DNA from 2 places in the Paenibacillus sp. plas6 genome. Region 1 is predicted to be linked to the other one. Evidence: predicted binding sites of a transcription regulator. Region 1 holds the regulator's gene; the other holds the start of a gene.

Region 1 (16,917 bases):
TATGATGGACTTTCTGTTGTAGTTAGTCAGCAAAATGATTTTATTGACTATTTAACTGTTGAGGAGCTTACAAAGATCTTTTCCGTAGAAGGCGGAGCAGCGAACTGGTCTGATATTCGTTCAGAATGGCCAAATGAGCCAATTGTCATTTTTAGCCCAGGTGCAGATTCAGGCACGTATGATTACTTTGCTGAAGTAGTATTGGCTGACGTCAGCATGAAAACAGAAGGGGTAACATTCTCTGAGGACGACAATGCTCTTGTTACTGGAGTGGCAGGTACAGCTAACGGTATTGGGTACTTTGGCTACGCTTATTATGAAGAAAATAAAGACTTGCTGAAAGTTGTTCCTATTGATGGAGGAGACGGTCCAGTTACTCCAAGCTATGACACGATTAACGACGGCTCGTATAAGCCGCTTTCCCGAGAATTATATATATATGTGAATAACGCAGAAATGGCTCGTCCAGAGGTTGCTGCTTTCGTTAAATTTTATATCGAGCATGCTGCTCAGCTAGCAGGAGATGTTGGATATGTAGGTATGCCGTCTGAAAATTATGACGAGCAATTAGCTAAAATCGAAGCTTTGCAAAAATAAAGACATTAGCAGGCAGGGGCTGTATAATCAGTCCCTAATATAATTTGTTCTTATATAATTTGCACAAATATAATTTGTCGAAGATTAATAGATAGCTGTCTTATTTCAAAGCATTCTATGCAGTCAGGGGGGATCTTATGTCCAGTAAGATAGATTCAATAAACATTGTAGAAAAAGTACCAATCGTTCAAGATAATCCATTTAAAAATAATCGTATCAGCGTCATGAATAGAATTATGCCAGTTTTTTTATTTATGTGTGCTATCGTCTCGATTTTTACGACAATAGGCATTGTTTTTACATTGTTATCTGAGACGGTAAACTTTTTTAAATCCGTCCCGCTTGTTGATTTTTTATTCGGAACAAAATGGTCCGCCTTAATTGAGCCAAAGCAATTTGGCATATTGCCATTGTTAACGGGTACGTTTTTAGTTACATTAATCGCTCTTGCAATAGCGCTGCCAATTGGTTTAGCAAGTGCAATATATCTTTCTGAATATGCACCAGATAAGCTGCGGCGAATGGTTAAGCCAGTTTTAGAAGTACTTGCTGGAGTTCCTACTATTGTGTATGGATATTTTGCAATTAGCATAATTACTCCTATGATTCAATTTATTTTTCCTAGCGCAGGCGTCTATAACGCATTAAGCGCTGGAATTGCAGTGGGCATTATGATTATCCCGATGATCTGCTCGCTTAGTGAGGATGCGATGAGAGCTGTTCCGCGAACTTTAAGAGATGGAGCTTTTGCTTTAGGGGCGACACGTTTTGAGGTAGCACTTAAAATCGTTGTTCCTGCCGCATTCTCGGGAATTGTATCCTCAGCAGTACTAGCATTTTCTCGAGCGCTAGGTGAAACGATGATCGTTACGCTTGCAGCAGGCTCTACCCCTGCATTAACCTTTAATCCATTAGAGAGCATTCAAACGATGACTGCCTATATTGTACAGGTTAGTCTCGGTGATGTAGCGCATGGAAGCATTGAGTACGGCTCGATCTTTGCCGTTGGCATGACATTGTTTCTGTTTACGTTTCTATTGAATTTGCTTGCGCAATATATTTCGAGACGCTTCAGAGAGGGGTACTAGCAAATGAGTGTTTTTCAAGATAGCAATCGTCAGCAGATCGCTTATCGCAGAATGAAAGATAAATGGTTGCATCTCTTCTTTTTGCTTGCCACATCTTTTGGCATTGTTGCCTTAGCTGTGCTGCTTATCGATATTATGATTGATGGCTGGTCACATTTATCACCTGAGCTTTTTACAAACTTTCCTTCGCGCAAAGCGGAAAATGCTGGGATGAAGTCAGGATTAATCGGCTCATTATACATTATGCTTATTTTAATCCCACTTTCGTTTGTTTTAGGGGTTGGAGCAGCGATTTACTTAGAGGAATATGCAGCAAAAAATAGATTCACCCGTCTTATTCAGTTAAACATTAGCACCTTAGCGGGAGTGCCTTCTATCGTCTATGGAATTTTAGGTCTCGCGTTATTTGTTCGCATGCTTAGCTTGCAAAAAAGCTTAATATCTGGAGCTTTGACGATGACACTATTAGTTTTACCTATTATTATTGTTGCTGCACAGGAAGCCATTCGCGCAGTCCCGCAAGCAAGACGTGATGCCTCATTTGCTTTGGGCGCTACGAAATGGCAAACGGTGTCACGTGCAGTGTTGCCTTCAGCGATGCCAGGAATTTTGACAGGCATGATTTTAGCAGTTTCCCGAGCGATTGGTGAGACTGCTCCATTGATTATTGTCGGAGCGGCAACGTATGTCGCATTTTTACCTAAGAGCTTAAGCGATGCTTTTACTGCAATGCCAATTCAAATTTATAATTGGATCTCACGACCTTCCGTAGAATTTAAGGATTTAGGAGCAAGCGCAATTATTATTTTGCTAGCAGTTTTAATTATATTAAATATTTCTGCGGTAATTATTCGTAACAAATATCAAAAAAACTTGTAGGCTGATCAACAAATGGAGGAAAGTACATGACTACTATTATTGAAGCTAAAGGCTTAAATCTTTACTATTCGCAGTTTCACGCCTTGAAAAATATCAATTTAACGATACCTGAAAAAGCGGTGACCGCCTTTATCGGACCATCAGGCTGCGGTAAATCAACATTGCTGCGCACGTTAAATCGAATGAATGATATGATTGCAGGAACTAGAATTGAAGGGGAGCTGCTTATTAGCAATGTCAATATTTATTCGCAGGAGGTTGATGTTGAAACTTTACGGAAAAAGGTCGGAATGGTGTTTCAACAGCCCAATCCATTTCCTAAATCCATTTATGACAATATTGCCTATGGCCCGCGCTTGCATGGTATTACAAATAAGCAGAGGCTAGATGAAATTGTGGAAAGCAGTCTTAAGTCAGCGGCATTATGGGATGAGGTAAAGGATCATCTGAAACGTTCAGCATTTTCCTTATCTGGCGGACAGCAACAGCGATTATGTATTGCTCGTGCGCTTGCGGTTAATCCAGATATTTTGCTTATGGATGAGGCTACATCAGCCTTAGATCCTATTTCAACGTTAAAAATTGAGGAGCTTGTTCAGGAGCTGCGCGAACGCTATACGATTGTAATGGTTACTCACAATATGCATCAAGCAGCACGCGTTTCGAATCAAACCGTATTTTTCTTAAACGGAGAAGTAATCGAATTCGATGAAACAGAGCAGCTGTTTTCCAATCCTAGTGATAAACGAACCGAAGATTATATTAGCGGTCGGTTTGGTTAAGGAAGCTACGAGATAAATAATTAGGAGGAGACAAATGATGATCGTGCGCAAAGATTTTGATCAAGGTTTGGAACAGCTAAATCAATGGATCGTTACAATGGGTGAGCTTGTTGAAAATGCAGTGGATGAAGCCATTCAAGCATTAAAAAGCAATAATTCAGAGCTAGCGAAAAAAGTAATTGCAGATGATTTCCACGTCAATGAGATGGAAGAAAAAATATTAGATCTTGGCTCAAAGCTAATTGTAACCCAGCAGCCAGTTGCCAAAGATTTACGGCGAATAATCGCCGCATTTCGGATTTCAAGTGATTTAGAGCGGATGGGGGATTTGGCAGTAGACATCGCGAAAGCGGCTATTAAGCTGCACGGCGAGCCGCTTATTAAGCCGTTAATTGATATTCCACTTATGGGAGAAATTATTCGCAATATGACCTATGAAGCGCTGCAAGCCTTCTTACATGAAAATGTCGACCTTGCCTATAAAATGGCCAAAGACGATGATCAGATCGATGAATTATATTCACAAATGACACGTGAGCTTTTAATCCTAATGATAGAAAACCCTAGCGATATTGCCCAGGCGCAAACATTAAGCCTTGTCGGGCGTTATATTGAACGCATTGGAGATCACGCTACGAATATCGGCGAAAGTGTCGTCTATCTCGTAACTGGTAAGCGACCTGATTTGAATGCTTAGCACCTTGTTCAAGCATACGAGTTTTATTCTGTATTGATGTTCCTCGCAAATGTACCTTCTATGCCCTCCGTTATCATCATTCCAATTCTCTACACTTGCATTCTCCCAGAACCCATTTTTGGGGAGCTGTAACCGTTTTGCTATAAAATATATCAACAATTATATAGGACTTTCCCTTCACAATATGATTAGGGAAGGTCCTTTTTGTGGTATCATAGTATAGATGAAAAATAATGAAGCGATAAGTTAATAGAATGAGGTGCAGCTTCTAATGAAAAAATGGATGTTAATTGATGGAAATAGTATTACATATCGTGCGTTTTTCGCTATGCCTCCTCTTACAAATTCTTCGGGCATGCAGACGAATGCGATTTATGGATTTACAACAATGCTGTTGAAGCTGCTAGAAGAACATAAGCCTACACATATATTGGTTGCCTTTGATGCAGGAAAAACGAATTTTCGTCACGAGCAATTTGAAGAATATAAAGCGGGTCGACAAAAGACACCGCCAGAGCTATCGCAGCAGTTTCCGTTGCTAAAAGAGCTGCTTACTGCCTTCGGTATTGCCCAATACGAAATTGCGGGCTACGAGGCAGATGATATTATTGGTACGCTAAGTGCGAAAGCAGATAAGGAAGGAATTGAGACGCTAGTCATTTCTGGAGATAAAGATATGCTTCAGCTTGCCTCCTCCAACGTCACAATTGCGGTTACGCGTAAAGGTGTTAGCGAGGTCGAGCTTTACTCCCCGGATACAATTCAAGAGAAATACGGCTTAAAGCCAGAGCAGATTATTGATCTTAAAGGATTGATGGGGGATACGTCGGACAATATTCCTGGTGTACCGGGGGTCGGTGAAAAGACTGCATTAAAGCTGCTTCATCAGTTCCCAACTGTTGAAGAGGTGCTGGCTAATCTCGATGCTCAAAAAGGTAAGCTTAAAGAAAATTTAACAAATCATAAAGAGTCTGCTTTAATGAGTAAGCAACTTGCTACCATTTTCCGTGAAGTGCCAATTGAGCTGACAGAGGATGAATTTAGCTACAATGGCTACGATTCTGCTAAGCTGGCTGAACAGCTTGCAAAGCTTGAATTTAAGTCATTGCTTGAGCGGCTTAACGTAGGTGCAGCCAGCGGCTCAACTGCAGATGAAGCAAAACAAGCGCTCGATGCGCTTAATATATATCAGTTAGATGAGCAATCGCCGCATATTGCTCAGTTAATCAATGTGCTTGCATCTAAACCTGAAACACATGGTTTGTACATTGAAGCAATTGGCGAAAATCCACATCATGCTTCTATAGAAGGGATTGCTTTAGCATTCGGTAATGATGTGTTTGTCTTTTCCCATGAGCTGTTATTCAGCGAGACAATGGATCCAGTTAAACAGTGGCTTGCTAATGAAGACGCTGCAAAGTACGGCTACGATTTACATAAAGCAGAACTAGCGCTGCATTGGCATGGCATTAAGCTTGGCGGAGCTCATTTTGATGTGCAGCTTGCAGCTTACCTGCTAGATCCAACGGATGGCAACCAACTATTGCATACGATTGCAGAACGTAATGGATTGTATGGCTTGCAAGCAGATGATGAGGTTTACGGAAAAGGAGCAAAGTTCAAGCTTCCTGAGCAAGATAAACTATTCCAGCATTTGGCTGTCAAGGCAAGCATTGTGCAGCAGCTTGTGCCTAAGCTGAATGAGCAATTGAAAGATAACTCAATGGACTCTCTCTATTATGATCTCGAAGGTCCGCTTTCCCGTATCCTTGCGGCGATGGAGCAGCAGGGCATAAAAGTCGAGCGTGAAGAGCTCCAACGTCAAGGTGAGGAAATTGAACAGAAATTAGCGAGCATTACTTCCCAAATTTATGAGCTTGCTGGTACGGAGTTTAAAATCAATTCACCGAAGCAGCTTGGCGAGGTGCTATTTGAGAAGCTTGGCTTGCCTGCTAGAAAGAAAACAAAAACAGGTTATTCTACTGACGCTGAGGTGCTAGAGGAATTAGCTCCATATCATCCAATTGTCCCGCTAATTTTAGATTATCGTCAGCTTGCTAAGCTGCAATCAACGTACATTGAAGGATTATTAAAAGAGGTTCGTGAAAATACGGGACATATTCATACCTATTATCGCCAAACGATTGCAGCAACAGGGCGTTTAAGCTCACAGTTCCCTAACCTGCAAAATATCCCAATTCGTTTGGAGGAAGGACGTAAAATACGTAAGTCATTTATTCCTTCTGAGCAGGGCTGGAAGATTTTATCTGCCGATTATTCGCAAATCGAGTTAAGAGTGCTTGCCCATATTTCTGGGGATGAGCGCTTGAAAGAGGCGTTTATTCATAACCACGATATTCATACCAAAACGGCGATGGATGTGTTTGGTGTAAGTGCAGATCAAGTGGATAGCAATATGCGTCGTTCGGCAAAAGCTGTTAATTTCGGAATTGTGTATGGCATAAGTGATTTTGGACTGTCCCAAAACCTTGGCATTACGCGCAAAGAAGCAGCTCGCTTTATTGAACAATACTTTAATGTGTTCCAAGGTGTGCGCACCTATATGGACAATATTATTAAAGAAGCAAAGGAAAAAGGTTATGTTGTCACATTATTAGACCGTCGTCGTTATGTGCCTGACATTCATTCTTCTAATTTTAATATTCGCTCTTTTGCTGAACGGATTGCCATGAATACACCGATTCAAGGTTCAGCAGCAGATATTATTAAGCTTGCTATGGTGCGTATGAATGCAGAGCTTAAACAGCGCAAGCTTAGAAGCCGTATGCTGCTGCAAGTGCATGACGAATTAGTGTTTGAGGTACCAGAGGATGAGCTTGAATTGATGAAGGAGCTTGTTCCGAAGGTAATGGCAGAAGCAATTAAACTTGACGTTCCGCTTGTTGCTGATGTAAGCTATGGCGATACTTGGTATGAAGCAAAATAAAATAGTAGAAAGCAAATGGGGTAGAGGTGAGAGGCATTGCCAGAATTACCAGAGGTAGAAACGGTAACAAGAACGCTTAGAGAGCTGGTTAAGGGGAAAAAAATTAAGCAGGTGCAAGTTTTTCTGCCAAGAATTATTCAACGGCCTGCTGATATTGAGCAATTTTGTGACGCACTTGCTGGACATACGATACTAGATATAACTCGTCGCGGCAAATTTATCCGTTTTTTGCTTGATGGCTTAGTGCTTGTCTCTCATTTACGCATGGAAGGCCGTTACGGTGTTTATGAGCAGCATGAGGAAATGGAAAAGCATACCCATGTAGTGTTTACATTTACCGATGGCACTCAATTAAGATATAAAGATGTTAGACAATTTGGCACGATGCATTTGTTTAAGGAAGGCGAGGATTTATACGAGCTTCCGTTAAAAAAGCTTGGTATAGAGCCGCTTTCAGAGCAGTTTACAGTTAAGGTGCTGCGTGAAAAGCTGCAGCACCGCTCATCTAAAATTAAGCCATTATTACTTAATCAGGAATTAATTGTTGGGCTCGGTAATATTTATGTAGATGAGGCGTTATTTGCTGCCCGCATTCATCCCGAGCGCAGTCCGTCATCACTTAGTAAAAGTGAATGGACAAGGCTACATGAAGCGATTGTAAAAACGCTCACTTCGGCTGTTGAAGCTGGCGGCTCATCGATTAAATCTTATGTTAACGGGCAAGGTGAAATGGGGATGTTTCAGCAGCAACTGCTGGCTTACGGTCGTGAAAATGAGCCTTGCTCAAGATGCGGTACAACTATAATTAAGTTTGTATTAGGAGGCAGAGGCACCCATATTTGTCCTCGTTGCCAAAAAATGAAATAATATAAGAATCACCCTTCTTCTCAGCATCGCATATGATAGGTTACGCCTGTGGGTATTCGTCTACAGCGGATCTTAGAGGTGCGGGAAGGAGAGGAATATGTTGCTGGCTCATTTAGCTTCTGTAGTGGCACTTGCGGTAGCTGTTAGTTTAGATAGCTTTGGTGTTGGAATTACGTATGGTTTGCGGAAAATAAAAATCCCGCTGCTTTCCATCGTTATTATTGCTATTTGTTCTGGAATCGTAATTGGTGTATCTATGCAAGCAGGAAGTTGGCTGTCTACACATTTATCGGTAACAGCAGCCAATCGGATTGGTGCTTTAATATTAATTGGTATTGGGCTATGGGCGATATATCAATTTTATCAGGGGATGCAAGAGGACAGCGAAAAAAGGAATGGACTTGCTAAAGAAGTAAACACTAAAGAATATAAAACTGTTACTGAGCAAGACATTCAGGGAGCACAGAAAACAGCGAATGTTATTACTTTTGAACTGAAGCGACTTGGCATTGTTATTCAAATTTTACGTAAACCGCAAACGGCAGATTTTGATGATTCTGGCACAATTTCTGCATCAGAAGCATTTATGTTAGGCATTGCTTTGTCACTAGATGCTTTTGGAGCGGGAATAGCGGCAGCGTTGCTCGGGCTGCACGCCATTACAACACCGATGATTATTGCACTCTGCAGCGCATTGTTTTTAATTGGCGGAACAGTGCTCGGGCGAAAGCTAAGTCATTTGCCAATCATTCATTATATAAGTGGATTACCCGGAATTTTATTAATTATATTAGGAATAAGTAAATTTTTTTAAGAGGTGAAGTGCAATGCTGATCGGATTGACAGGCGGGATTGCAAGCGGAAAAAGTACAGTTAGCGCCTTATTTGTAAAGCATGGCGCGTTGCTTGTTGATGCGGATCAGGTTGCTCGTGAAGTAGTAGAGCCAGGTCAACCTGCTCTACTACAAATTGTAAATCAATTTGGAGAGCATATGCTGCATGCTGATGGCAGTTTAAATAGACAAGCATTAGGAGCGGTTGTGTTTGCTGATGCAGAAAAGCTCAAGCAATTGGAACAGATCACTCATCCTGCGATCCGTGAAAAAATGCAGCAGTATTTTCAAATATACAAGCAGCAGCAGCCTGACGCCCTTATTGTAGCGGATATTCCTTTATTGTATGAAACTGGACAAGCTCATCTGTACGAAGGTATAGCTGTAGTTTATGTCCCAGAAGAAGTGCAAATTGAACGATTAATGAAGCGTAATGGTTTAAGTGAAGCGGAGGCTACAGCAAGAGTAAAGCTGCAAATGGATATAGAAGAAAAACGAAAATTAGCGGATTGGGTCATTGATAATAGTTCTTCGTTAGAGCATACTGAGCAGCAAGTTATTGATTTAATACAGAGGCTGCGTACGTTATGAGAAAGAAACGAAATAAAAATAAGATTTTGCGCAGAAGGCTCTTGTTGTTTACTTTCATCATTATTATTGCATTTATATTCATACAATCGACTTGGGTAAGTGAGCGATTATATCCAATTAAATATAGAGGGCTAATTGTTAATAAGTCAGAAAAGTACAAAGTTGACCCTCATTTGATTGCAGCAATTATACGGGTAGAATCTAATTTTAAACCAAGCAGTGAATCTCCTAAAGGAGCGGTTGGTTTAATGCAGTTAATGCCAACTACAGCAGAATGGATCATTGAACGCACTGATATGAATATTGCTTCAAACGAGGAGTTAAAGATGAATCCTGAGCTGAATATTGAGCTTGGTACTTGGTATTTAGCACATTTGCTAAACCGGTATGAAGGCGATATTGTACTTTCCATTGCTGCCTACAATGCAGGTCCGGGAAATGTAGCAAAATGGTTATCTGAACACACTTGGGATGGATTATATGAAACAGCAGATCAAATTCCTTTTGGGGAAACGAGAAATTATGTTCAAAAAGTTATCTACTATTATAACAAATATAAGGAATTATATCCTGATCTCTAATCGCTATAAGGCTATGTATATTAATTTTGGCTAAACTGTAGAATAATTGGCTAGACTGCAGAAATATGCAATATTATAATATTTACAACGAGACTGCCCTTCAATTGAAGAACAGTCCCATTGTTTATTGTATTATAGTTATCCATTAACGTTGACCAGCTAAAGATTGCTCAGCGATTTGAACTAGACGACGAGTGATGTATCCACCAATATAACCAGTTTCTCTGGTAGTTACATTACCATAGTAGCCATCTTGTGGAATCGCAATACCAAGCTCTTGTGCAACTTCAAATTTCATACGATCAAGAGCTGCAATAGCTTGAGGGACAAGAAGATTGTTGCTATTGTTGTTGTTTTGTGACATTAGTTTTCACCTCCTTGCGGTTGGTAAAAGTATTATGTGCGTTCTTTGTTATCTTAATACAGGAAACGTATACCAATAGAATGTTGACCATAAACGTGCAATAGGGAAAGGTTAAAACAATGTTTTAAAGCTTTTGGGGATGTTGTCTTAGCAGAAACTATAAAATGATGGTGTGTAAAAGGAGGGGAATAAAAGATGAAATGTCCTTACTGTGATTACGCTGGAACTAAGGTGCTTGATTCACGGCCAGCCAATGAAAATAAATCGATTCGCCGACGTCGTGAATGTGAGAGCTGCAATCGCCGCTTTACGACATTTGAAATGATAGAGGAAACACCCCTTATCGTCATTAAAAAAGATGGAAGCAGGGAGGAATTTAGCCGTGACAAAATATTACGCGGTTTAATTCGTGCCTGCGAAAAACGACCAGTTCCAGTTGAACGCCTTGAAGTTATCGTTTCTGAGGTCGAGAAAGAGTTACGTACAACAGCTTTGGCTGAGGTGGAAAGCAGTGAAATTGGAGCACTTGTAATGAATCAACTTTACCCAGTTGATGAAGTAGCTTATGTGCGCTTTGCTTCAGTATATCGTCAGTTCAAAGACATTGATATGTTTATGAAGGAGCTTAATATGCTGCTTTCAAATTCAACAAATGCACGTAATCTAGAGGAAAAATAAAGCAGTGGACAAGCTGAAATGTTCGCTGAGCAATGGTTTTATTTTCTATAAATAAAGGAAGTAAGCAACACAGAAACTGGTACGCAAGTTTTGTTTCGTTACTATGCAAAGTGCCTGTCTGTTCTTGCCTACTTCCTTTTGTTTTTATAGCGGCAATATGGTTACTGCAGCTTGCTTGCCGCTAAGCTGGATGCCAGTAGCTGGTTTACCTAATGGTTTTAAGTCATTAATTAATTCTTGTAACAGTTCTTTAGCGACTGGACCTTGTTTGCCGCTTAGCTTGATTACAAGATCTACAGGATGCCCGCTTGATAACAGCTTTTCACATTGTCTTAGTTTTGTCTCATAATCATGTTGCTCGATGTTAGGCGTTAATCTTATTTCTTTACTTTTTTTCGGTGCTCCATTTTCTTGTTTAAGTATAGAATTAGCTTTACCGCGAGCAATTAGCTGACATAGAGGGGGACTTTGCATAATATCTATACAAACGAGATCAGCTTGTTGTTCTTTCGCAAGCTGCAATGCTTTGGAAGTAGGCAGTTCACCTAGTGGATTGCCATTAGGGTCAAGCAATTGCACCTCAGATGCTTTTATTTTTTCATTCATTAATCGTGCCATTTATTGCTCCTTTATAAGCGTCAATTAGTCTTTTAATAATTCAATTAGTTTCTGCGGCTTAAGGATTGCTAATCGCTTATTATTAAGATGAATAAGTTCCTTATCTTGTAATTCAATAATCATTTTAGATACAGTTTCGCGAGCAGCTCCTACTGTATCAGCAAGCTGCTGATGGGTTATTTTCATCGGAATAATGTGGCTGCCATCCTCGCGCTGGCGACCAACCTCCTTTGCTAGATCCAGCAAGCGACGTATAATCCGATTCTGTACATTTAGAAATGTTAGGTCGTAAATTTGCATATTTGCTTTACGTAAACGCTCCATCGTATAATTAAGCAACAAAAATGGTAAGTTGCGATCTTTTTCAACTAGTTGTTGAAAATCAGAACGATGCAATGAATACACTTTTACAGCCGTTAATGTTTCAGCAGTAGCTGAGCGAGTTAGACCTGGCCGCATTAACGCCATTTCTCCGAAATATTCTCCTTTAGTTAGATAGGTAAGCGTAATACGTTTTGATTTATTTGACGTATAAATACTAACCATACCTGTTTTAATAAAAAAGATCTGATCACCTTCGTCACCTTCATGGAAAATAATCGTACCCTTTTTAAAAGATTCTTCTCGCATATATGGTACAAGCTGATTGAGCAATGACTCATCAATATCTTTAAAAAAGGGGATGGAAACTCTTAACTTGTTCATATCAATTGTATTCAAGTTAATTCCTCGCTTTAAAATAATTTATATTTTTTTGTAATCCTTGTTACAGAAATACAAATATACACTTGTTATGCTAGTTCTGGGAGAAGGGAATAGATCTTAAGTGTAAAGGAGGTATGGATAAATCTTAATTTTATGATAACGATTCTAGACTCGTTTATCAATCAATTAAATAAAATTGTACTAGAAAAGAGCTTTTTCGCTGTTGGGAGGCAGCGAAAAAGCTCTTTTCGTTGTATTCTGTCAAAGTAAGAGCTATTATTAATTTGATGATACAAAAAGGAGTGTTGGGATGAAGCCGCTTGTATTTGTAGATCGACGATTACCAGATGAAGCATATCGTTATTTAGAGGAGCATTGCCAAATAACGACTTGGAGACCTGATGAAGCAAGAAACGAAGAAGCTTTGCTAGCCTATTTGTCAGAGGTGGAAGGTTATTTGACTAGTGGTTCAATGAAGGTAAATGATCAGCTACTTGCGGCAGCGCCAAAGCTAAGAGTTATTAGCTCGATGAGCGTAGGCTACAATCATTACGATATTGATGCGATGAAAGCTCGCAATATCATTGGCACACATACTCCTTATGTGCTTGATGATACAGTAGCCGATCTAATTTTTGGCTTAATGCTTAGCTGTGCACGACGAATTGCCGAGCTTGATCGATATATTCGTAATGGCAATTGGCGTGGCAACGAGGGGAGAAAGTTGTTTGGTCTTGATGTACATCATCGCAAGCTTGGTATTATCGGTATGGGACGAATTGGTGAAGCAGTGGCAAAAAGAGCACGTTACGGCTTTGATATGGAAGTAGCCTATTATTCTCGCAGCCCTAAGCTAGAGCTTGAGCAAAGCATGGGAATCAAATATGAAAATCTGGAACAGTTGCTTTCTACCTCTGATTTTGTAGTGTTATTAACTCCGTTAACTTCTGCTACTAAAGGACTAATTGGAGAGAAGCAGTTTTCACTGATGCAGCGACATGCTATATTTATTAATGCATCTCGCGGGGCAACGATTGATGAGCAAGCATTGATTGATGCTTTAAGGAACAATACAATTGCTGGTGCAGGTTTGGATGTTTTTTTGGAGGAACCACTCCCGCCAGATCATCCGTTTATGAAGTTGGATCAGGTTGTAATGACCCCTCATATTGGTTCAGCTACAGAAGCAACGCGCAATGAGATGGCAAATCTCGCTGTTCGCAATTTGGTTAATGGTTTACTTGGAACAGGGGAGATTTATATTGTCCCTGAGTTAAAACAATAAGAAGTGAATTATATCATTGCATCTACATGGTATTACATAAACATGGTATTATTTAAAGCAAGGTATGTTATAAAGTAAGAGGGTAAGATTACGATGACAATAGGCATCTTTGATTCGGGTATGGGCGGTTTGACCGTGTTAAGCGAAGCGATTCGCAGAATACCGACTGAAGATTATTATTATGTAGCAGATACATTACATGTTCCTTACGGAACGAAAAGTAAGCAAGAGGTTGAAGATTTCGTTATTGCAACCGTTAGTGAAATGATGAATCATGATATTGATGCACTTGTTATCGCTTGTAACACAGCAACTAGCATCGCTGTTGAGACGCTAAGAGCAATGTATCCTTCTATCCCTATTATTGGAATGGAGCCTGCGGTGAAACCAGCAGTGGAAATGAATGCTTCGACTGGTCTAAGAGTATTAGTATTTGCTACGCCATTAACGCTATCGATGCCTAAATACTATGCCTTAGTGTCGAGAGTTGATGACAATCGAATTGTTGATTCTTTGCCTATGGAGAGGCTTGTCCCTTTCTGTGAAGCGATGAGATTTGATGATGAGGAAGTAAAAGATTATTTTCTCAGTAAGCTAGAGCCGTACCCTTTAGAGCAATATGGAATGATTGTGCTTGGTTGCACACACTATCCATTTTTTAAACCTCTCTTACAAAGCATTTTGCCAGAGCATATTGGAATAGTGGATGGCAGCGTAGGTACAGTGCGTAGACTAGCAGCACAGCTCCATCGTTATGGACTAGCTAGAGGAAAAGGATCAGGAAACGTTACCTTTTATAATACTGCTGAAGACGCTGCTTACAATGAGAAAATGAAGAACGCACTATTATATTTACAGGAACGTAATCTTTAACATATAACTGTCAAAGCACCCCAACAGTTAGTCTGAGCTTCTTTTCCAATTTGTAAGTTTGATCAATTGGAATTTCGTATAAAGAAGCCTAACTTTTGGGGTATTTTTATGCATTTTTATGTTTCAGTAAAATTTAAGCTGTATTTAATTTACTTATTTTATACTCTGTATAAGTGAAGATAAGAGATGAGAGGTGATATTGATGAAGCTAGACGGAATTCAATGGCTGGGAGCTTCATTGCTCACGCTTATGCTTATTGCTGGAGGATGCAGTCAGTCAACAGAGCAAAGCAGCTTGCCTGGAAATTCAAGCAAGGAGCTGCAAACAGATGACAGTGTGCAAGGGCAAGTAAAATTCACGAGGACAGATATAGATAATCAATGGAATGAAGATACGGCAGAGAGTATTCAATTTAATGAAAATAAAGTTACTACGACTGCAAAAAATGGTGTATTTATTGATGGGACAGATGTAACGGTCGCCTTACCAGGTACTTATGTGCTAAGTGGACAGTTAAACGATGGTAGTGTTACTGTAAATCTTGAAAATAAAGGAGAGGTAAGACTTATATTAAATAGTGCTTCTATTCATAATGAAGATGGGGCTGCTATTTATGTTGAGGATGCAGGAAAAGCAATTATTACACTTGCAACTGGCACGACGAATACATTATCGGATGGGAATAACTACAAGTTTGCAAACGGAAATGATGAACCTTCAGGAACTTTATATAGTAAGTCTGATTTAACGATAAATGGACAAGGCAAGCTAATCGTCAATGCCAATTATAATGATGCAATAGTCGGTAAAGATATATTGCTGCTTGCTGACGGACAATATGAAATAAATTCAGTCGATGATGGAATAATCGGCAGAGATTTATTAGCGGTTAAGCAAGGCAGCTATAACCTAAATGTTGGCGGAGATGGCTTGAAATCTACTAACGATAATGAGGACAAGCTTGGCAGCATCTATATTGAGGATGGTCAATTTGTCATTCATTCAGGTTCAGACGGAATGGACTCGATTGGAGATTTGTCAATTATAAATGGCAGCTACAACATTATAAGCGGCGGTGGTCAAGAAGCTTCAGCCAGTGACGGCAACAGCGCGAAAGCGATAAAATCGGCGGGAGCAATGGCAATTAAAGGCGGTAATTTCGAGCTAAATGCTTTTGATGATGCTCTGCATAGTGATGGTACTGTTGAAATTTATGGCGGCATATTTCAAATTTTTAGTGGTGATGACGGTATCCATGCCGATAATGTTTTAACGATTAGTGATGGCACAATTACTATTGCAAATTCATATGAAGGACTGGAAAGTACTGAAATTAATATTAACGGCGGAGTGATCGATATTACTTCTGCAGATGATGGGGTAAATGTTGCCGGAGGGAACGATGGCTCAGCATTTGCTGGTCGAGGCGGTGCAAGGTTCGGAGCAGATGAAAACGCTAAGCTAACCATTACAGGCGGGCAAATTAGCGTCAATGCAAACGGGGATGGTCTTGATTCTAACGGCTATATCGAGATGAGCGGCGGTATCGTTGTTGTTAATGGACCAGAAGGAAACGGCAACGGAGCACTTGATTATGATGGAAGCTTTACGATGACAGGCGGCACCTTAGTTGCTGTAGGCAGTAGCGGTATGGCGATGGCACCATCTGCTGAACAATCAACGCAAGCCTCAATGTTAATGTACTATCCTGAAACGCAGGAGGCAGGGACATTCATTCAACTTGTAAATAATGAGAATGATGTGCTAATAGCGTTTAGTCCGAAAAAAACATATCAGACAGTTGTCATAAGTTCTCCTAAACTAAAGGTTGGAAAAAACTATACGCTATTAAGCGGCGGGCAATCGGAGCTTGTTGAAGGATTAGGGTTAGGCGAAATGACACCATCCCAGCTAGGTACAGAAATCGTAAGTTTCACGCTAAAGGAGATAGTTAGCTATATTGATGAAAATGGTTTAACAACAAGAAAAAGCCGATTTGGTCCATAGATTAATAGTTAAACGAGCTTATGATAGTCGTTTATCAATAATGATTATCGTAAGCTTTTTTTGATAATTTGTACACTAATCCATTTACTGTGATAAAATGTAATTATGTAAGTTCTTTCTATTCTCTTTGTATATGAAATCAATCATTTTTCATCGTAATTCTAAATATAGAATTTAGTATTTTACATATAATAGTTTATTTATAAATAAAGTTCACAAAATTTTAACATTGTGTGAAAATTCGCCTTTTATGTTAATCCAATATTTGCCGACGTTTTTTATTATATGTGAACTATGACATTTTTTGTAGAAGTTTGCTTTTTGCTCGAATATAGATATATAAAGGGAGGGATTGCATGCTTCAATTTATAAAAGGACAAAAACGTTCTTTAGTCACTGATTTTCAAAGGCTTAACATGAATATTGAAACAGAGCTTGAGAAAAAAATGTTCTTTATTCAATTACACAAAGAAGACATCGATAGAATCCACTCAATATCCTCGATAATAGAAGAGAATGCACTA
Region 2 (16,917 bases), 1.1 Mb from region 1:
GGGAATCGTTCAATTAATACCTTCATAAAGCCGCTTTGTACATAAAGATCTTTATCAAATGCACCAAAGCTGCCTTTTTCTCCTGCAATTTCTGAGGATGCCAAGTAAGCCTCTTTGGCGATAAAGCTATATAGCTTGTCCAAAAATTCAAGTGATTCAGGTGAACCATAGCGAATACGCAGCTTAATCATTAGCTCGGCAAGCCCCATCGAGCCAAGACCAATTCTGCGTTCTTTCTTCTGATTCGCTTCATTCTCCGGAAAATGATAAGGCGTGCGATCAATTACGTTATCTAGAAAACGAACTGACCAGCGGGTAACTTTAGCCAACTCTTTCCAATCGACATCATGATTTTTTTCATCATAAAACTTAGATAAATTAATTGCAGATAAATTACATACACCCCATGCAGGCAGCCCTTGTTCACCACACGGATTTGTACAAATAATCGGATTAAAATACCAGCTGTTCGACATATTATTATAACGTTCCATAAAGACAACGCCTGGCTCTGCAGATTTCCAAGCAGATTCAATAATTGTGCTCCATACTTCTCTTGCCTTCACCGTACGGTGTACAATGACTGGTTTGCCAAGTTTGCGCCATGCTGCTAAATCACCGTTCCAAATTTCATCATATTCCGGGTCCGTTGTATCAGGGAATACGAGATCCCACTCCTTATCGTGTTTAACAGCATCCATAAAGCCATCGCTAATACATACAGACAGATTCGCATTTGTAATTTTACCCATTGTTTGCTTAACCGTTATAAAATCAAGCAAATCAGGATGCCAGTCATTTAGCATTAACATTAATGCCCCGCGACGACTGCCGCCTTGCTCGATTAAGCCGGTTGTATAGCTAAACAATCCGCCCCATGACACGGAGCCGCTTGATGTTCCATTTACTCCCACTACTGTAGTACGTTTAGGTCGAAGGGAGGACAAGTTAATTCCTACACCACCGCCGCGTGCCATAATTTCGGTCATTTCTGCAAGTGTATTCATAATTCCGCCACGGCTATCATGCGGAGAGGGAATAACATAACAGTTAAACAGCGTCAATTCGTCACTTGTTCCCGCTCCTGCAGCAATTCTTCCGCCTGGAACGAGCTTCCAATCGTCTAGTATGTAACGAAACCGTTCCTGCCACAATTGTTTTTTATCCTCGTTTTCAACTGAAGCCATTGCAGTCGCTAATCTGTCCCACATTTCCCCAGGCGTTTTCTCTAACGCATGAGTGAGCTTCTCAATCGTAGTAGTTACCTTCTCACCATTGCGCAACTGAACAACAACTTCGTTGCCTTGACGAGTTAGTACCTCACCTGCTTCCTTAACGGGAAAGGAAAGATCTTCCTTTAATAAAACAAGCACCGTATCACCGGGCTTGACATTTGCTGCATCCGCATTTTTTCGTGCATAGCGATCCAAAAATATTTTTTCACTCAATCCTTGTAATTTACTCATGGGCTCACTCCTACCCCTTCAACATATAGTATACAGATTAATATTAACATACAATATCTAGTTTTCAAATGATACTTTTTAATCAATTTTGTGACGCTCGAAATCGATTTAATAAGATTATGATTAATAGCGATTGGGCAATAATAGAGTTAAGCAACAGATTTGTAAAGGAGAAGCTATGAATAATACAATCCATTCTAACCCATATTTCACTCAGCCTGATGTTCAAAAACAGATTCATCCTTCTCTCAATCTTCATTTTAATCGGACATGGTTTAATGAGCTGCAACAGCGCATTCAACAAAATGGCCCTTGGGATCAGTGGAGTATGTTTCAGCTTGCTGTCGAGGCTAAACAGGCGACGTTAATAAAATCATTTGATGAATTGCTTTGCCTGCGAAGCTTGCCTAACTTTGTACCAATGCAGCATCAACTCGAAACAGCTAAACGTGTGCTGCATGAAATGGGCGGCCGCGCCATCTTGGCTGATGAGGTAGGTTTAGGAAAAACGATTGAGGCAGGGTTAATTTTAAAAGAATATATTGTGCGCGGTCTTGTTAAAAAAGCTCTTATTTTAGTGCCTGCTTCACTTGTGCTGCAATGGGTGCGGGAGCTGAATACGAAATTTGGCATACAGGCTGTAGCGCAACGAAAAGCCCATAGCTGGGGCTATGATATCGTAGTTGCCTCACTGGATACAGCAAAGCGCGAGCCGCATCGCGAAACGGTGCTTGCAACTGATTATGACTTAATTATTATTGATGAAGCGCATAAATTAAAAAATAAAAAAACGAGCAACTATCAGTTCGCTGTTCAGCTAAGCAAAAAGTACTGTCTGCTATTAACTGCCACCCCAATTCAAAACGATCTTGATGAGCTATTTAATTTAATATCATTATTAAAACCAGGGCAATTAGGGGGACAAGGTGAGTTTAATAGCAATTTTGTAATTGATAAACGTTTACCGAAAAATGAGGAGCAATTGCAGAATGCCCTATCCTCGATAATGATTCGGAATCGTCGCAGTGATGGCGGGATTCATTTTACAAAACGAATTGTACGAAATATCAATCTTGCACTTTCAAACGAGGAACAGGCGCTATATGATGCTGTCACAACATTCGTCCAAGAGCAAGCTAATCAAGAAGGAATGGACATTAGCAGCATCCTTTCCCTTGTTACTTTGCAGCGTGAGGTATGCAGCAGTCGTGACGCTGTATTTCTTACACTCGTCAATATGTTTAAGAAAACAAGTGAAGATTCTCCAATTCGCGCAAAAATATGGGAGCTCGTGGAATGTATTCGTGCCATTACTTCAAATACAAAAGCAGAAAAGGCATTAGAAATAATCGAGCAATGTAACGATAAAGTAATTGTGTTTACCGAGTATCGAGCAACCCAAGAGTATTTGCTGCAGTTTTTTAATAAGCACAATATTACTGCTGTTCCTTATCGTGGCGGGATGAATCGCGGTAAAAAAGATTGGATGATGGATTTATTCCGCGGAAAAGCAAGAGTGCTTATTGCAACTGAAGCAGGCGGCGAAGGGATTAATCTGCAATTTTGCAACAATATGATTAACTTCGACCTGCCTTGGAACCCAATGCGTGTTGAACAGCGAATTGGTCGCGTACATCGTCTTGGTCAGACGCAGGATGTGAATATATATAATCTATGTACCGTCAATACGATTGAGGAGCATATCCTAAATTTGCTTCATGAAAAAATAAATCTGTTTGAGATGGTTATTGGAGAGCTTGACCAAATTATCGAACGGATCGAGGCGAATAACGGCTCTATCGAGCAACAGCTTGCAAAAGCAATTTTGCGTGGTACGAACCATCAACAGCTCGGCAAGGAAATTAGCAGCATCGGTGAGGTGTTTACATCCTACCAGCAAAAAACGTTACGATAGAGGTGTGATTATTATGAACACTAAGCAGGTATATCGTTTTGTGCAACGGTATTTGGAAGCAACAAATTGTACCATCTTAGAAAAATCACCATATCATATTAAAGTAAAGCTCTCCCCTGAAGCAGACCGAGAGCTTACAAACCGCCCCTATTATTGGAGCTTCATCGATCGCTTAAATGAAACGCCAGAAACAATGAGTTTTCTTTTTGTATTTGATCCAGAAAAATACAATGAACTTGTTGCAGCTCAACCAGAGCAACGACAAGAATCTGTAATAGCCGGCGAAAAAGCATTGGAGCGCGCACTTGGCATTGTTGCCAAACCGATCATGCGAGTGCCGCAAGAGCATTTGCATTTTGGCTCTAATCGACTGCAGCAGCTTTTTCAATCTGCAGAACGCAATGGCAGTTATGTATGCCTTTATCAGGAACCACAGCAACGTGCAATGAATCCTTATGCCTCCAGGCCATACACTGCTTGGTTAGGGATTAATTATGTTGTGGAGTTTAGCTCTGACCGCAAGCGTGAAGAGCTGCACAGCTTAGGTATTTCGCTTGTTACAGGTCACTGTGTCGAAAATTTTTATGAGCAATTACAGTCTTTACGACTTACACCGCGCATCCCTCCTAATGTTCATATTACGAAAAATGGCATCTCCTATTCCAAGGCATTAGCGATTGCGGAAGCCTATCTTGAGCGGAAACTAAAAAATTACAATTATGACTGGGCAATTGAAGCACAAAACAGACTAGCAGAGGAATTAGCACGATTAGATAGCTTTTACTCTCCGTTGCTAAAGGGAGCCGAAGAAGATCAACGAGAAGAAATTGTTCAATTACAACAAAAACGCAAGGAGGAAATTCGCTGGCAATATGAACCTCGTGTTACGGCATCTGTCATGAATTGCGGAATATTTCATCTCGATGGGATTGACTAGCCTATAGTTACGGTAATACGACTAGAGTCTACAAAAAAAGAAGCTCGCTGTGGGAAATATGCGTGACAAGAACTAACAGCCTTTTTATGTCAAATTCGCTACGATAAGTGAAGAGGCCGGCTTAGGACAAGCCGCTAACATTAGTGAGGTGATTAAATGAAACTAAAGCTTGCATTACTTACGATAAAGCTTGCTGGCATACTTTTTACAGTTGGCTTGCCAGCAGCTTATCATACGGTAATAGCATTATTGCATACTGTACAGCAAAATGAGCTTTCTCAAGCCGTAAACGAATGGCAGCAGGAACTAGCAAAGCAGCAAGGCTTTGAGGAATGGAAAGATGCCACAATTTCGATTAGTGCACTTGGACCAGGTACACATAGCTGGCTAGTGCTTGTCTATCAGGATAAAGAGGTTATTGGCTATATGATCGTTCATGCTAAACAGGATGGTGGTTATATTTTAGGAGAATATGGCGTAGGCGATGTTACTAGCTTACGATTACTTGCTGAACATAGCAGCTTATTAAGCTACTACGATCCATTTCATGTCATCTTAACGCTGGAAACTGATGAAGGAATTGCGTACATCGAGCCTTTTCTACAGGAGCAGTTTCCAATTACGGAACAACATATTGCCGGTAAAAGCACTTTTCAATTAGAAGATGAATACGCTTATTTGCCGTCTGACTCCTCTGCTGTGCTGACAGACGCGATCAATGTAGCATACTTTTCACCTTACGATGTAATGCCTTGGTTAACCGGAAATCCGCTCTGTTTCGTCTTAAATGACAAAATGATTGATGATTATTCCATTGAAACAAATATTGAATTAGGCAGTCAAATACGCTATACAACAGAAAGCTGGGATAACACTGTATTTGCTGCCTATTCGGTAACAGGCTATCATAAATGGAATGAGCTTCATTTATACGTCGCATTACAGGACGAAAATGAAGCTCTTACACGCTATATTGATTATGATAGTTTATGGAAGCAAGGATTTTTCTACGAACCAACTGTTTATTAGCTCTTATTACTTACTTTTACGTTTATTTAAGTAAAACATGATCCCCATGCCTCCGGCACCAAACCAACGGAAAAGCCATTGCTCCTTTTGAGCTTTGGCTCTTTCTTTTGCTTTTTTTCGCTCCTCAGCCGGTTTTTCAATATATTCGACAAACTGTTCAGTTAAATATTGTAAGTACTCAGTACCAGTTATTTTTCCCACGATCAATCACTCCTTTTACTATAGAACTGCTTCTTAACTGTAGTATTCCCCATCAGTCAAAAATCAAACGACGTATGAAACTTTAAGCAAAATGCCATCCTAATGCAAGACACTTTTTGTTGAAAGAGGGCTGATTATGAAGCTAAAAAAATGGGGATTACATGGCTTATATCATTTAAACAAGTTTTTACTTATCATTGCACTATGTAATTTGCTTTGTTATGAGCTCTATCGCACTTCAATCGTTTATTCTGCTGCAAGTTTATTACAAAATGAAAGCAGTGCTGATGAGCAAGAGAGTGCCCATCATAGCGATATGAAGCAGCTATTGCCGACTACAGCAGTCATTATTGATGCTGGTCATGGCGGGATTGACGGCGGAGCAACAAACGGGAGTGTTCAGGAAAAAGATATTAATTTGGCGATAGGAAAAAAACTGTATGCGGTACTTACAAGTCGTGGAATCCCAACGATTCTCAATCGTACGCATGATTATGCGCTAAGTGATGATAATCGTTGGCATCGCACCTCGTCCCGACACTTAAAGGATTTATCTCAGCGTATGGGATTAACGCGAGAAATTGACCATACATTATTTGTTAGCCTGCACGTAAATTCGGTGCCAAATAAGAGAGCACATGGGCCTCTTGTATTGCATCAGCCGTATGGCGAAAGTGCAATGCTGGCTCATCATGTACAAGAGCAGTTAAATCAATTGTTTGCTACTCGCAAACGACCGCTTGCAGTAAAAAGCTTCTATGTGCTTAAATATGTCAAATCCCCTGCAATTCTTGTTGAAATGGGGTTTATCAGTAATGACGATGACTTGCGTCGTCTCACCTCGAACACAGAGCAAACAAAAATCGCTGAAAGTATTGCCGATGGAATATCACATTATCTCTGGATCAATTAGAGTAGCACGCACCAGCTCACTTAAATAAACAATTTTGCAGTGCTGTTGCAATTTTGGAATTGAGCGAGCAAGCTCTGCTGCTGTATATTTTCCCGGCATACCGACATGACCAATAATGATCGTTGCTGCATTGTCCTTTATCAATTGATAAACCTTTTGCATTTGCTTATGTACGTGCATTGCTGTATATTCATCGTCTAAAAACAGCTTATTTTCAACATATGGCACACCTAGCTCATTTGCTATCTTAGCTACAACTGATTTATCTGTTGTTTTGCTGTCTAAGTAAAATAGATTATGTTCCTTGCATACTTGCAGCACAACGCGCATAATGCGCTCATTAGCTGTTATTTTCGAGCCCATATGATTATTAATACCGATTGCATATGGTACTTGAGCGAGCGCTGCCTCAACGCGCTCTCTAACTTGCTCATCTGTTAAGTCTGAAGTAATCGCGCCAGGCCCAAGCCATCTTTTTAGCCCTTTATTTGGCTCCATTGGTAAATGTAAAATAACTTCATGGCCAGCAGCATGTGCCCGTTCTGCATCCGATTGTGAGCTGGGAAGAAACGGCATAATGGCAACAGTAAGCGGCGCATCAATCGCTAATATTTCGTCAGTTCCCTCCATATTGTTGCCAAGATCGTCTATCACAATAGCTAAAGTATGCTCGCTTGAATTTGCGGGTTCACGCTCTGCCTTTTGTGCTTGGGCATAGCAAACAGACCCATTATAAAATAGGATAATGATTGCGAAAAGTATCGAAGTAATCACTCTTTGTTTCATCCATTTATCTCCTTTACAGTAAGCTTGTTACTTTATTTTGACCATCAGCATCACTATTTATGTACAAAAAAAGATGAACAGAAGCTGCTCAGCTTCTGTTCATCCTTCTTGCTCAATCAAATAAATCCTCTAATATAGAAAAAACAGTTTTTTTCTTTTTCTTATATGGTCGGCCGTATTTATCATACCCATAATATTTGCTTTTATAGCTATCGAGATAACCTTTGCTTATACTAGAACGATAGCTGTTCGGCGGATAAGGAGAATGAGATATTGTCTTTACTGGTAATCCTTTTGCATGAATATTATGTACATACGATTGCAGTTCCTCGTATTCTTGATGTGTGGCATGAACATCGTGCATCAGTTTGTCCAGCTCACCTCGATCAAGCCACACCCCTTTACACGAAGGACAAACATCAATAAGAACGCCATTCTTTTCTACTTCACGTAACGTAATACCATCACAAACAGGACATAACATAGACTTCATCTCCTTTATTTATTTTTGCTAAACAAGATTAGGTCTTTCTTCACTTGCTGCAATATAAGTATACGTACGACTTAGCTTTACGACTCGTTTATTTTTTTTACGAAGCATAACGGATTGCTCATCCCAAGCGACTACAATACCAATTACATCGTTTTCCTCAATATTATCTCGCACTACTCTAACAAGCTCGCCAGATTGACGAAATGCATCTAATTGCTGTTCGGAGACCATTCTAACCCTCCCTTAGGAATAAAAAGTCTTAACGAAACAAATTTCGTTAAGACTTTGTTGTACCCTATTCGTTTATTGCATGTTCTTTTGAATCATTTGTTTCGAACCATTCATCAAGCACTCTTGAGGACATAACGCGACTATTAATATATTCCACTTGTTTTTCAGAAAATTGATCCTGCCAAGCTATTGAAAGCTCATCGCATAGCTTAACAATGGTAAGTAATTCTGACCAAGCTACATAGCGCTTATACCAAAAAAATTGCGGGTGCTCAATCATATAAGGATATAAATCATCAAACTCAGTATGCTTACAGTCTAATGCGCGTTCAAATGATAACTTAGCACTTGCAATTTTATCATACATAAATTGATCATTAAGCTGTTTCATAAATTATGTCCCCCTTCGCTCTTACTTCCATTATATAAGAAAATAGAAGCATCTCTCAACAAGATTAAGCTGGAAACTAATCTTTAAATACGATTTCACCTGAATCAAGTGAAGCGATTTTCACCAACGATTCAACACGAATGCCCTGTTCTCTAAAATAGTTAGCACCTGCTTGGAATGATTTCTCTACGACAATTCCCATACCTACAAGCTGTGCTCCTGCAGAATCAATAATCTTCACTAATCCGCGAGCTCCATCCCCATTAGCAATAATATCGTCAATTATTAGAATACGATCCTCCGGATTAAGAAATTGCTTAGAAATCACTAAATCAGAAACCATCCCTTTTGTAAAAGAGGGTACACGTTCAACATAGCTGTCCGGATCATTAATTACAGTTTGCTTACGTCGAGCAAATACTAAGGGTACATTTAGCTCATACGCAGTAGCAAATGCTGCAGGAATACCTGATGACTCGATTGTGATGACCTTTGTCACTTTCTCATCAGAAAATCTTTGTGCAAATTCCTTACCAATTTCCATAATTAGCGAAGGATCTACTTGCTGATTAATAATGGAATCCATACGTAAAATATCATTTGATACAATTGCAGATTCCTGTAAAATTAGTTGCTTTAATTGTTCCATAACGATTACCTCCGCTTCATACTCTTTTCAGTAAAATACCATATGTCCGTTAATCTAGCAAGCGGTGAGAAGCATTCTACAAATATTTGCCTCTAAATTGCAAATAACAAAATGTTCAGTTCCTGTAAGAGCTTGTCATGCTTGTCAGCTTCCTTACATATAATGACTAACAGTACAAATACTCAAATTTGTAGCACTTATCAATTATTCGCTGTAAAAAAGTGAGGGGAGCAAATGAATAAACAAGATTGGATTAGAGCAATGCAAATTGCTGCAATTTATATGGGCACAATTGTCGGAGCAGGCTTTGCAACCGGACAAGAAATTTTGCAATTTTTCACGAGGTTTGGCAATTGGGGCTCCTTTGCAATTATGCTAGCAACCTTTCTGTTTATTTGGCTAGGTTATAAGGTGATGCTTCTAGCAAATCAAATTCAAGCTAAATCATACGAAGATCTTAACATTGCCCTGTTTGGAAAAAAACTCGGATTCGTAATAAGCATCATTATGCTAGTTATTTTGCTGGGCGTATCCGCTGTTATGCTCGCGGGAGCAGGCACAATTTTTGAAGAGAATTGGGACCTGCCTTATCAGCTAGGTTTATTAATAACCGCGCTTATTTGCTTTTTATTATTGCTGCGCGGCATTCATGCGATTATTGCCGTAAATTCAATTGTCGTTCCTATCATGCTGCTGTTTACGTTAATCATCTTCTTCCATACGCTTGAGATGCCGAACACTCGCAGCTTTCTGACGATAAAAACCGACTATCCATTATGGACAGCCATAAGCTCTCCTTTTCTATACACTGCTTTTAACCTCGCCTTAGCGCAAGCGGTGTTAGTTCCGATTGGCTCACAAACTAAAAAGACTGTCGTTATAAAATGGGGCTCTATCCTTGGCGGAGTTGGAATTGGCTTTATGCTGCTTGTCGGTCATATTGCCTTATCTGCACATATGCCAGGTGTGCAGCAATTTGCTATTCCTATGGGTGGAATTGCTCGTAATTTGAGCACATTTGTTTATTACATCTATATTGCCATCATTTTTGCCGAAGTTTTTACAACGCTCTTAGCAGATATTTATGGTCTAGCACTACAAGTGCATGAACGTTCGAAGCTGCCTATATCCCTCATTGTACTAAGTGCAATAATTATATGTTATTTAATGAGCCAATTAGGCTTTGGTAATTTATTATCTTTACTTTATCCATTGTTTGGCTTTATTAGTCTTGGTTGGTTTATTCTCATTGCCCGAAAACGATTGTAGACGTATTTCTATTTAAATAAGTACTGTAATTATTGCAGCAATTAATTCGCAAAAACAGGCTGTACAGCTAGTCTGTAACTTTACTAGCGGTACAGCCTTTTGTCTGTAATTATTTACCTAACTCCTCACGGTAAACCTTTTTAAGCTGCGCAATGACACGCTCTAACGAAAATTCTTTTTTCGCTTTATTATTTGCTTCTCGCGCAAGCTGATAGCGATAATCTGGATCGATGATTAATGTTTCCAACGCCTCTGCTAATGCTTGATCATCCTCTGCCGGCACTAATATACCATTAACCCCGTTCTCAATTTGCTCAGAAATTCCTCCAACATCAGTTCCCACTAATGCTAGTTGGCAAAGCGCTGCTTCGGCAAACACCGAGCCAAATGCCTCTGCGCGCGAAGGCAACACAAAAATATCAAAGAACGGGATAAACTCCTCAGGATGAAGCATATATCCGTAAAATATAATATCATCATATAAGCCTAATTGCTGAGCCATATTTTCAAGCTCTTTACGAATCGGACCATCACCGATAATATGCAATACAAACGGATGTCCTTTTTCTTTAATACGAGCACATGCTTTTAGTAATATATCAAGCCCTTTTGCTGGAACAAGCCGACATACTGTAATCAATTGCGTAACTTCATTTTCATGGGCAATTGGACGGAAACGCTTTTCGTCAAAGCCATTATGAATAACCTTAATTTTATCTCCATCAACTACATAATTGTTTAAGTAGGATTTAAATGCGTACGAAACTGTCAATATTCGATCTACCGTTTCTTCTAACTCCCGATATATACTTGTAAGAAACTTTGCTTCCGCGCCATCTTGTGTAATCAATTTATTCAAAATTAGCTCTCGCTCATAACTTGAATGCAAAGTTAACACTATTTTCGTATCTGGAAATAGCTGCTTCATTGCTAAAGCTGCAATTGGATGATGGGCATGGATAAGATCATAGGACTTTTTGATTCGCATTTTAGTCCACCAAAGATAATCTCGGTAAGTTTGAATATATTTATCAATTAATTTATTACCGATATATGGCGTATAGTCGAAGGTTTTAAAGCTAATTTCATCATTACCTTTATTGCGAATTCGTTTCGGTAGAGAAAATAGCTCCATTTCATAACCCATTTGATTAAAGCGTTCCTGAATGTATGGTACCATTGAGGAAACGCCGCCCGGCTGTTCAGGTGGGAAGAACAATGCTTGTAATATTTTCACTGATACCAGCTCCTTAATTCTGTAATAACCATTCTACCACACGACAAATTATGATATTATAGAACATATGTTTCTGTAAACAAAAAATATAGCGCAGAGGTTAACACATGACAATTTTACAAAATTCTTTAACTCTTATCGATTTTCTATCGTCTTGCTTATGCCTAATTGTCATAGGGCTTTGCATTCTTACATCAATCCAGCTTATGCGTCGTTATCGGCAAAAAAACAACTTTGTAACATTAATTATCGGTTTAATGTTAGCATTAGTGCCAAAAATTCTAGATATCATCCAAATAAGCAGCACGAAAAACATGCCCGTGTCATATTATATTACTTCGACATTGACAGCTATCTTTTCCTTCATTTTAATTAATTTTATGCTTATGAAAATGTATGCTAGCGGTGTCAAGTTCAAACTTACTCCTATTCTGCTGCTTGCAATTGGTGCAATTGCAGCTAGCGTCATTAACATAGTTATAAAACCCTATGAAGTCGATAGCTATGGCAATCTAGCCTTTCCAGCGCTAGATATCTATATGTTTATATTATTGATCACTTTTGTAATTGTGACCAGACAGCTCTATCTTCCAAGTTCATACTACATAGGCTTAACCGTAATGTTTGTTTATCAGATAGCTTTTATGCTTGAGCAGTACGTATTCAAGCAGGCTGAAATTTGGTTGTCGATTATCATCCAAGTACTTCCATTCATTTACTATGTGTTTATATTTTATATTCTGCTGGAATGGATTATGGAACGACTGCTTACGACATATCAAAATGCGATTTATGACCAACTTACTGGGCTTTATATACGGAAGTATTTTCAGAAAAAGCTATCTTCTATGATGCAACGGAAACCTGTAGCTGTTATTTTTTGCGATATTGATAATTTTAAGCAACTGAACGATACAAGAGGCCATCAATTTGCTGATTCAGCTTTAAAGCAAACCGCAAGCATTATTAAAGAAGAAGTGCTTCCTTATGGCGTAGCTGGACGTTATGGAGGCGAAGAATTGCTAGCTGCTATTGATATTAGTCGAGTTAAGGCTCAAACCGTTGCGGAAAAAATCCGTGCTAGAGTAGAACAAGAAGCTCAGGTTACAATTAGTGTAGGTTTTTGTACAACAAAAGAAAGCGAGGATATATCCTCGCTAATAAAATTCGCCGATGAAGCGATGTATTATGCTAAAAAGACAGGCAAAAATAAAGTAGTTAACTACAAGTCCATTCCTGCTGCATATAAAAATTGATGTATGTAATAGCTGCTCTATGGATAAGCCACTGTCGAGGGCAGCTATTATTTTAATCAGCTATAGGTATTAATAAATCTACAACCTCATTTTCCCAACGCTCTGCTTCCAAATAATAAATTTCTAATGATACTGCTTGATCCAGCTTTTGATAGCCGTTTTCTTCAATCCAACTGTTTAGCAGATCATACCCTTCACCAATGCGATGAGAGGTGACACTAATCGCAGCATATCTATGTGCAGGAATCGTAATCGCAACAAATCCAGAAGGTAACTCATCTTCTGAATACTCCCATTCAAAGCATGCCCAATAGCTCGCAAATACTTCATTACCAAAATAAGGGCAATATAGCATATCTGGCTGAACAACATGTTTCATTTCATGTCTTCTTGCCAAAAAATCGGACTGCAAGCGAATAGACTCATCCGCTAATAAAGAATATGGTCCGCAATATGAAATACCTACAAGATGCAGAGTAGATTTGTACACGATTGAACAAGCTTCCATGCTATAATCCTCCTTAAACTTTTCTGGCTGCACAGTGAACACTATCATTAGAAAAGTACAGTGGAAGCATTCACCCAAAACAGTTGAAGCTTTTAGGTCTTTTGCAGTTTCGTTAAAAATAAATAAGTAAATCTACGTACACTATTGTAGCATAAATTTCCATGAAAAAGACAGCCATTGTGCTACTAATTAAGCATCCCCTCATTTTACGATATTATTCCATTTGCAATCGTTTCATAAAATCTTCCATCGCACTATACCCTTGCTGCTTTAAATACCAATTATTGCATGCCGCTTCAATAAGTCCAGCCACATCGCGACCAGGTTGAAGCTGAATTTCTATATGCGGCACTTTTACCCCCATATACTCAACAAAACGCGGTTCTAAGTCAAGATCGTTATTTAATTCATTATCTTTCCAACGCGTTAATTCAATATCAAGCGTAATTCTTGTTTCATCTTGAAAAGCTTTGCGACCGTATAAACGAACGACATTAATTAAGCCAATGCTGCGCAAAGCAAGAAATTCTCTCGTCTTTTCATTGTGTGAACCTAGCAATGTATGCTGGCTTAGCTTTTTAAGCACAATAATATCATCAGCTACTAAACGATGACCACGTCGGATTAACGTATGCGCGGTTTCACTTTTCCCAACCCCTGATTTACCACGAATTATAACGCCAATACCAGATACATTCATACAAACACCATGAATTGATTGCTCAGGAGCCAAAGTTCTCATTAAATAATTATCAAGTTTTCCAATAAAAACGGATGTTTCTTCAGACGTGCGCAATAACGGAATTTGCTCCTCGTCACAATATTTTTTAAGATATTTTAAGCCATCCTGACCTGCTGTGACGATAAAGCAAGGCGGATGGTATTTTACAATATTACCGATATGATGATTTCGTTCTTCTTCGGTCAGTCTATGTAAATAAGTAATTTCTTTACGACCAAGAATTTGAATATGCTGCTGCGGAAAGTAGTCAAAATAGCCTACAAACTCTAAGCCTGGCCGATAAACGCGTCCTTTTGTAATTGTGCTATGAAGCTGAGTAGCTCCAGCTAACACTTCAAGCCCAAATTGCTGTACGATGTTTTGCACCTCTATAGCTTTCATTAACGCATACCTCCTTTGATTACTGACTTTTCTCCAATGCGTAAAATCAATGCTCTCCCAATGGCTAAAAAACGCTCTCGTAGCTATGTACGAGAGCGATTCATTGTGTTCTAAAAGCTTATAGTTATATATTAAAAGTTAAAGACAAAATCATCATCTGTCAATGGCTCAACATTCAATGTACGAATATAGCCATTTCCTTTTTTCGAGAAGAAATCATGCTGCTTGGTATGAGTGCTAATTCCATTAAATACAATTGGGTTGATAGGTTCCTCTGGGAAGTGAGGTTCAAGACCTAGATTCATTAAGGCTTTATTGGCATTGTAACGAACATAAGCTTTAACTTCCTCTTGCAATCCTAGCGGTGTATACAGCTCATCCGTATAAATGACTTCATTTTCATATAGCTCTAAAAGAAGATCAAGTACTTCTTTCGCTAATCTTTCTTGTTCTTCTTGCGGGAATGAAGCAGCAAGCTCTTGTGCTAGCACCCCTACATATAGTCCATGAATACTTTCATCGCGCAAAATCAAGTCGATGATTTCACCGCTGCTAGTCATTTTACCTTGACCAGCTAAATATAACGGATAGAAAAAGCCGCTGTAGAACAAGTAACTTTCTAGCAATACTGAAGCTGCCATAGCTTTGTATAAGTCCTGTGGTGTTTTTATGCTAGTGTACCAATCTGAAATAATTTTCGCCTTTTTCTGTAGCTGTGGATTTGTTTCAACCCAACGGAAAATTTCATCGATTTCCTCTGTAGAAGCTAGCGTAGTAAAAATGCTGCTATAGGATTTGGCATGAATTTGCTCCATCATCGCCATAAAGCCAAGCACTGCTTTACGTTGCAAGCCTTCCACATGCTCTAAAATTTTTGGCATGCCGATTCCGCCTTGCACTGTATCAAGCAAAGTCAAGCCACCAAGCACATTTTTATATAATGTACGTTCTTCCGTACTCATTAATTCCCAATCCATTTTATCATCAGATAAAGGGATTTCTTCATCTGTCCAAAACTGCATAATATTTTGTTGCCAAAATGTTTGTGTAAAATCATCGTCTGGACGATTCCAGTTAACTGCTTTCATTGTAAACATACCCCTTTGAAGATGAAATATAGCTGCACCTTATACGGCGCAGCTTGTACATTCTTCGACTGAAAGTCGTTTTGTTCTCGTATAATACAGAGACTTCAAGCCTTTTTTCGCAGCGTAAATATAGAAACGAGCCAATTCTCTTGTAGACACATTACTGTTCACATGAAGGACAGTAGAAACACCCTGATCAATATGTTGACTAATCTCTGCAATTAAATCAATTAGCTTGAATTGGTCGATATTATATGCAGACTTATAGAAGAAGAAATTATCCTGTGATAGGTAAGGCATTGGATAATACGTTGTAGAGTTTGCATAAGTACGCGTTTCAATATGCTCAACAATTGGCATTACGCTAGATGTTGCATTTTGAATGTAGCTAATGCTTTGTGTTGGAGCAATTGCTAGACGATATGCATGATATAAGCCATATTTTTGTACTTTTGCTTTAAGCTCTGCCCAGTCTTCAGGACTAGGAATATGCATATCTGCAAATAACTCTTGAACGCGTGGCAACTTAGGACGGAAATCTGTTTCAAGATAACGATCAAAATATGTTCCCTTCGCATACTCAGAACGCTCAAAATCCTTAAAGGTTACACCGCGTTCCTTAGCGATTTCCATGCTTTTCTCAAGTGAATAAAAATTCATCATCATGAAAAATACGCCAGCAAATTCACGTGCTTCAGGGCTCTCATAAGTGATTTTATTTTTAGCCAAATAGCCGTTTAAGTTCATTGCTCCAAGACCTACAGAATGCAGTTCTTCATTCGCCTTACGCACACCTGGTGCATTATCTATCTTCGACAAATCACTTACGGTTGTTAGTGCTTCGATACCTACATGCACTGAATCTTTAATTGCACGATGTTCCATTACATTCACGATATTAAGCGAAGCTAAATTACAGCTAATGTCGCGACGAATAACATCTTCTACGCCATAATCGTTAATTTCGGACGTTTCTTGTAATTGGAAAATTTCCGTACAAAGATTGGACATTTTAATCGTACCAATGTCTTTTAATGCATGTGCCTTATTAGCATTACTTTTATTCATAATATATGGATAACCCGATTCCAATTGAACCGAAGCGATTTTCGTAAGCATATCGCGCGCGCTCATGACAACTTTTTTCTTAACCTTGTCATTTGCAAGCAGCTCTTCGTACATAACATCAAGATCCATATCATCAAGATGCTGACCATAAGCCTTATAAACACTATAAGGTGCAAATACATGCAATGGTTTATTTTGTTCAGCTAACTCATAGAACTTATTTGGAATGATTAGACCGATTGATAATGTTTTAATCCGTGATTTTTCATCGGCATTAATTTTTTTACAATCTAGAAACTCGATAACATCCCAGCCGAAAATATTGTAATAACCAGCGCCAGAACCTTTACGTTGCCC

Evidence for each region. The regulator NrdR, encoded in region 1, represses ribonucleotide reductase genes. The targets are predictions, from matches to a motif close to AACACNATATATNGTGTT.
Region 2: AC2TDL_RS17070 (adenosylcobalamin-dependent ribonucleoside-diphosphate reductase) is a predicted target of NrdR. The motif match lies at 1,514-1,531, and genes of this name have one in related genera.

What each region holds. Positions count from the first base shown of each region.
Region 1 covers NZ_CM170151.1:385,814-402,730, reverse strand. Annotated here, with positions in the region: gene AC2TDL_RS02015 (PstS family phosphate ABC transporter substrate-binding protein) at 1-597, shown strand, start outside; gene pstC (phosphate ABC transporter permease subunit PstC) at 822-1,685, shown strand; gene pstA (phosphate ABC transporter permease PstA) at 1,689-2,564, shown strand; gene pstB (phosphate ABC transporter ATP-binding protein PstB) at 2,591-3,346, shown strand; gene phoU (phosphate signaling complex protein PhoU) at 3,384-4,043, shown strand; gene polA (DNA polymerase I) at 4,315-6,990, shown strand; gene mutM (DNA-formamidopyrimidine glycosylase) at 7,027-7,857, shown strand; gene AC2TDL_RS01980 (MntP/YtaF family protein) at 7,955-8,671, shown strand; gene coaE (dephospho-CoA kinase) at 8,685-9,281, shown strand; gene AC2TDL_RS01970 (lytic transglycosylase domain-containing protein) at 9,278-9,862, shown strand; gene AC2TDL_RS01965 (alpha/beta-type small acid-soluble spore protein) at 10,008-10,226, opposite strand; gene nrdR (transcriptional regulator NrdR) at 10,422-10,904, shown strand; gene infC (translation initiation factor IF-3) at 11,049-11,522, opposite strand; gene AC2TDL_RS01950 (Crp/Fnr family transcriptional regulator) at 11,547-12,242, opposite strand; gene AC2TDL_RS01945 (2-hydroxyacid dehydrogenase) at 12,538-13,512, shown strand; gene murI (glutamate racemase) at 13,606-14,385, shown strand; gene AC2TDL_RS01935 (carbohydrate-binding domain-containing protein) at 14,588-16,393, shown strand; gene AC2TDL_RS01930 (methyl-accepting chemotaxis protein) at 16,750-16,917, shown strand, end outside.
Region 2 covers NZ_CM170151.1:3,857,596-3,874,512, reverse strand. Annotated here, with positions in the region: gene AC2TDL_RS17070 (adenosylcobalamin-dependent ribonucleoside-diphosphate reductase) at 1-1,466, opposite strand, end outside; gene AC2TDL_RS17065 (DEAD/DEAH box helicase) at 1,645-3,381, shown strand; gene AC2TDL_RS17060 (YqhG family protein) at 3,395-4,318, shown strand; gene AC2TDL_RS17055 (hypothetical protein) at 4,475-5,347, shown strand; gene AC2TDL_RS17050 (YqzE family protein) at 5,354-5,548, opposite strand; gene AC2TDL_RS17045 (N-acetylmuramoyl-L-alanine amidase family protein) at 5,685-6,461, shown strand; gene AC2TDL_RS17040 (divergent polysaccharide deacetylase family protein) at 6,438-7,247, opposite strand; gene AC2TDL_RS17035 (TFIIB-type zinc ribbon-containing protein) at 7,360-7,731, opposite strand; gene AC2TDL_RS17030 (hypothetical protein) at 7,759-7,971, opposite strand; gene AC2TDL_RS17025 (hypothetical protein) at 8,036-8,362, opposite strand; gene AC2TDL_RS17020 (xanthine phosphoribosyltransferase) at 8,439-9,011, opposite strand; gene AC2TDL_RS17015 (YkvI family membrane protein) at 9,246-10,280, shown strand; gene AC2TDL_RS17010 (glycosyltransferase family 4 protein) at 10,390-11,517, opposite strand; gene AC2TDL_RS17005 (GGDEF domain-containing protein) at 11,724-12,773, shown strand; gene AC2TDL_RS17000 (GyrI-like domain-containing protein) at 12,826-13,281, opposite strand; gene hprK (HPr(Ser) kinase/phosphatase) at 13,496-14,404, opposite strand; gene nrdF (class 1b ribonucleoside-diphosphate reductase subunit beta) at 14,536-15,492, opposite strand; gene nrdE (class 1b ribonucleoside-diphosphate reductase subunit alpha) at 15,532-16,917, opposite strand, start outside.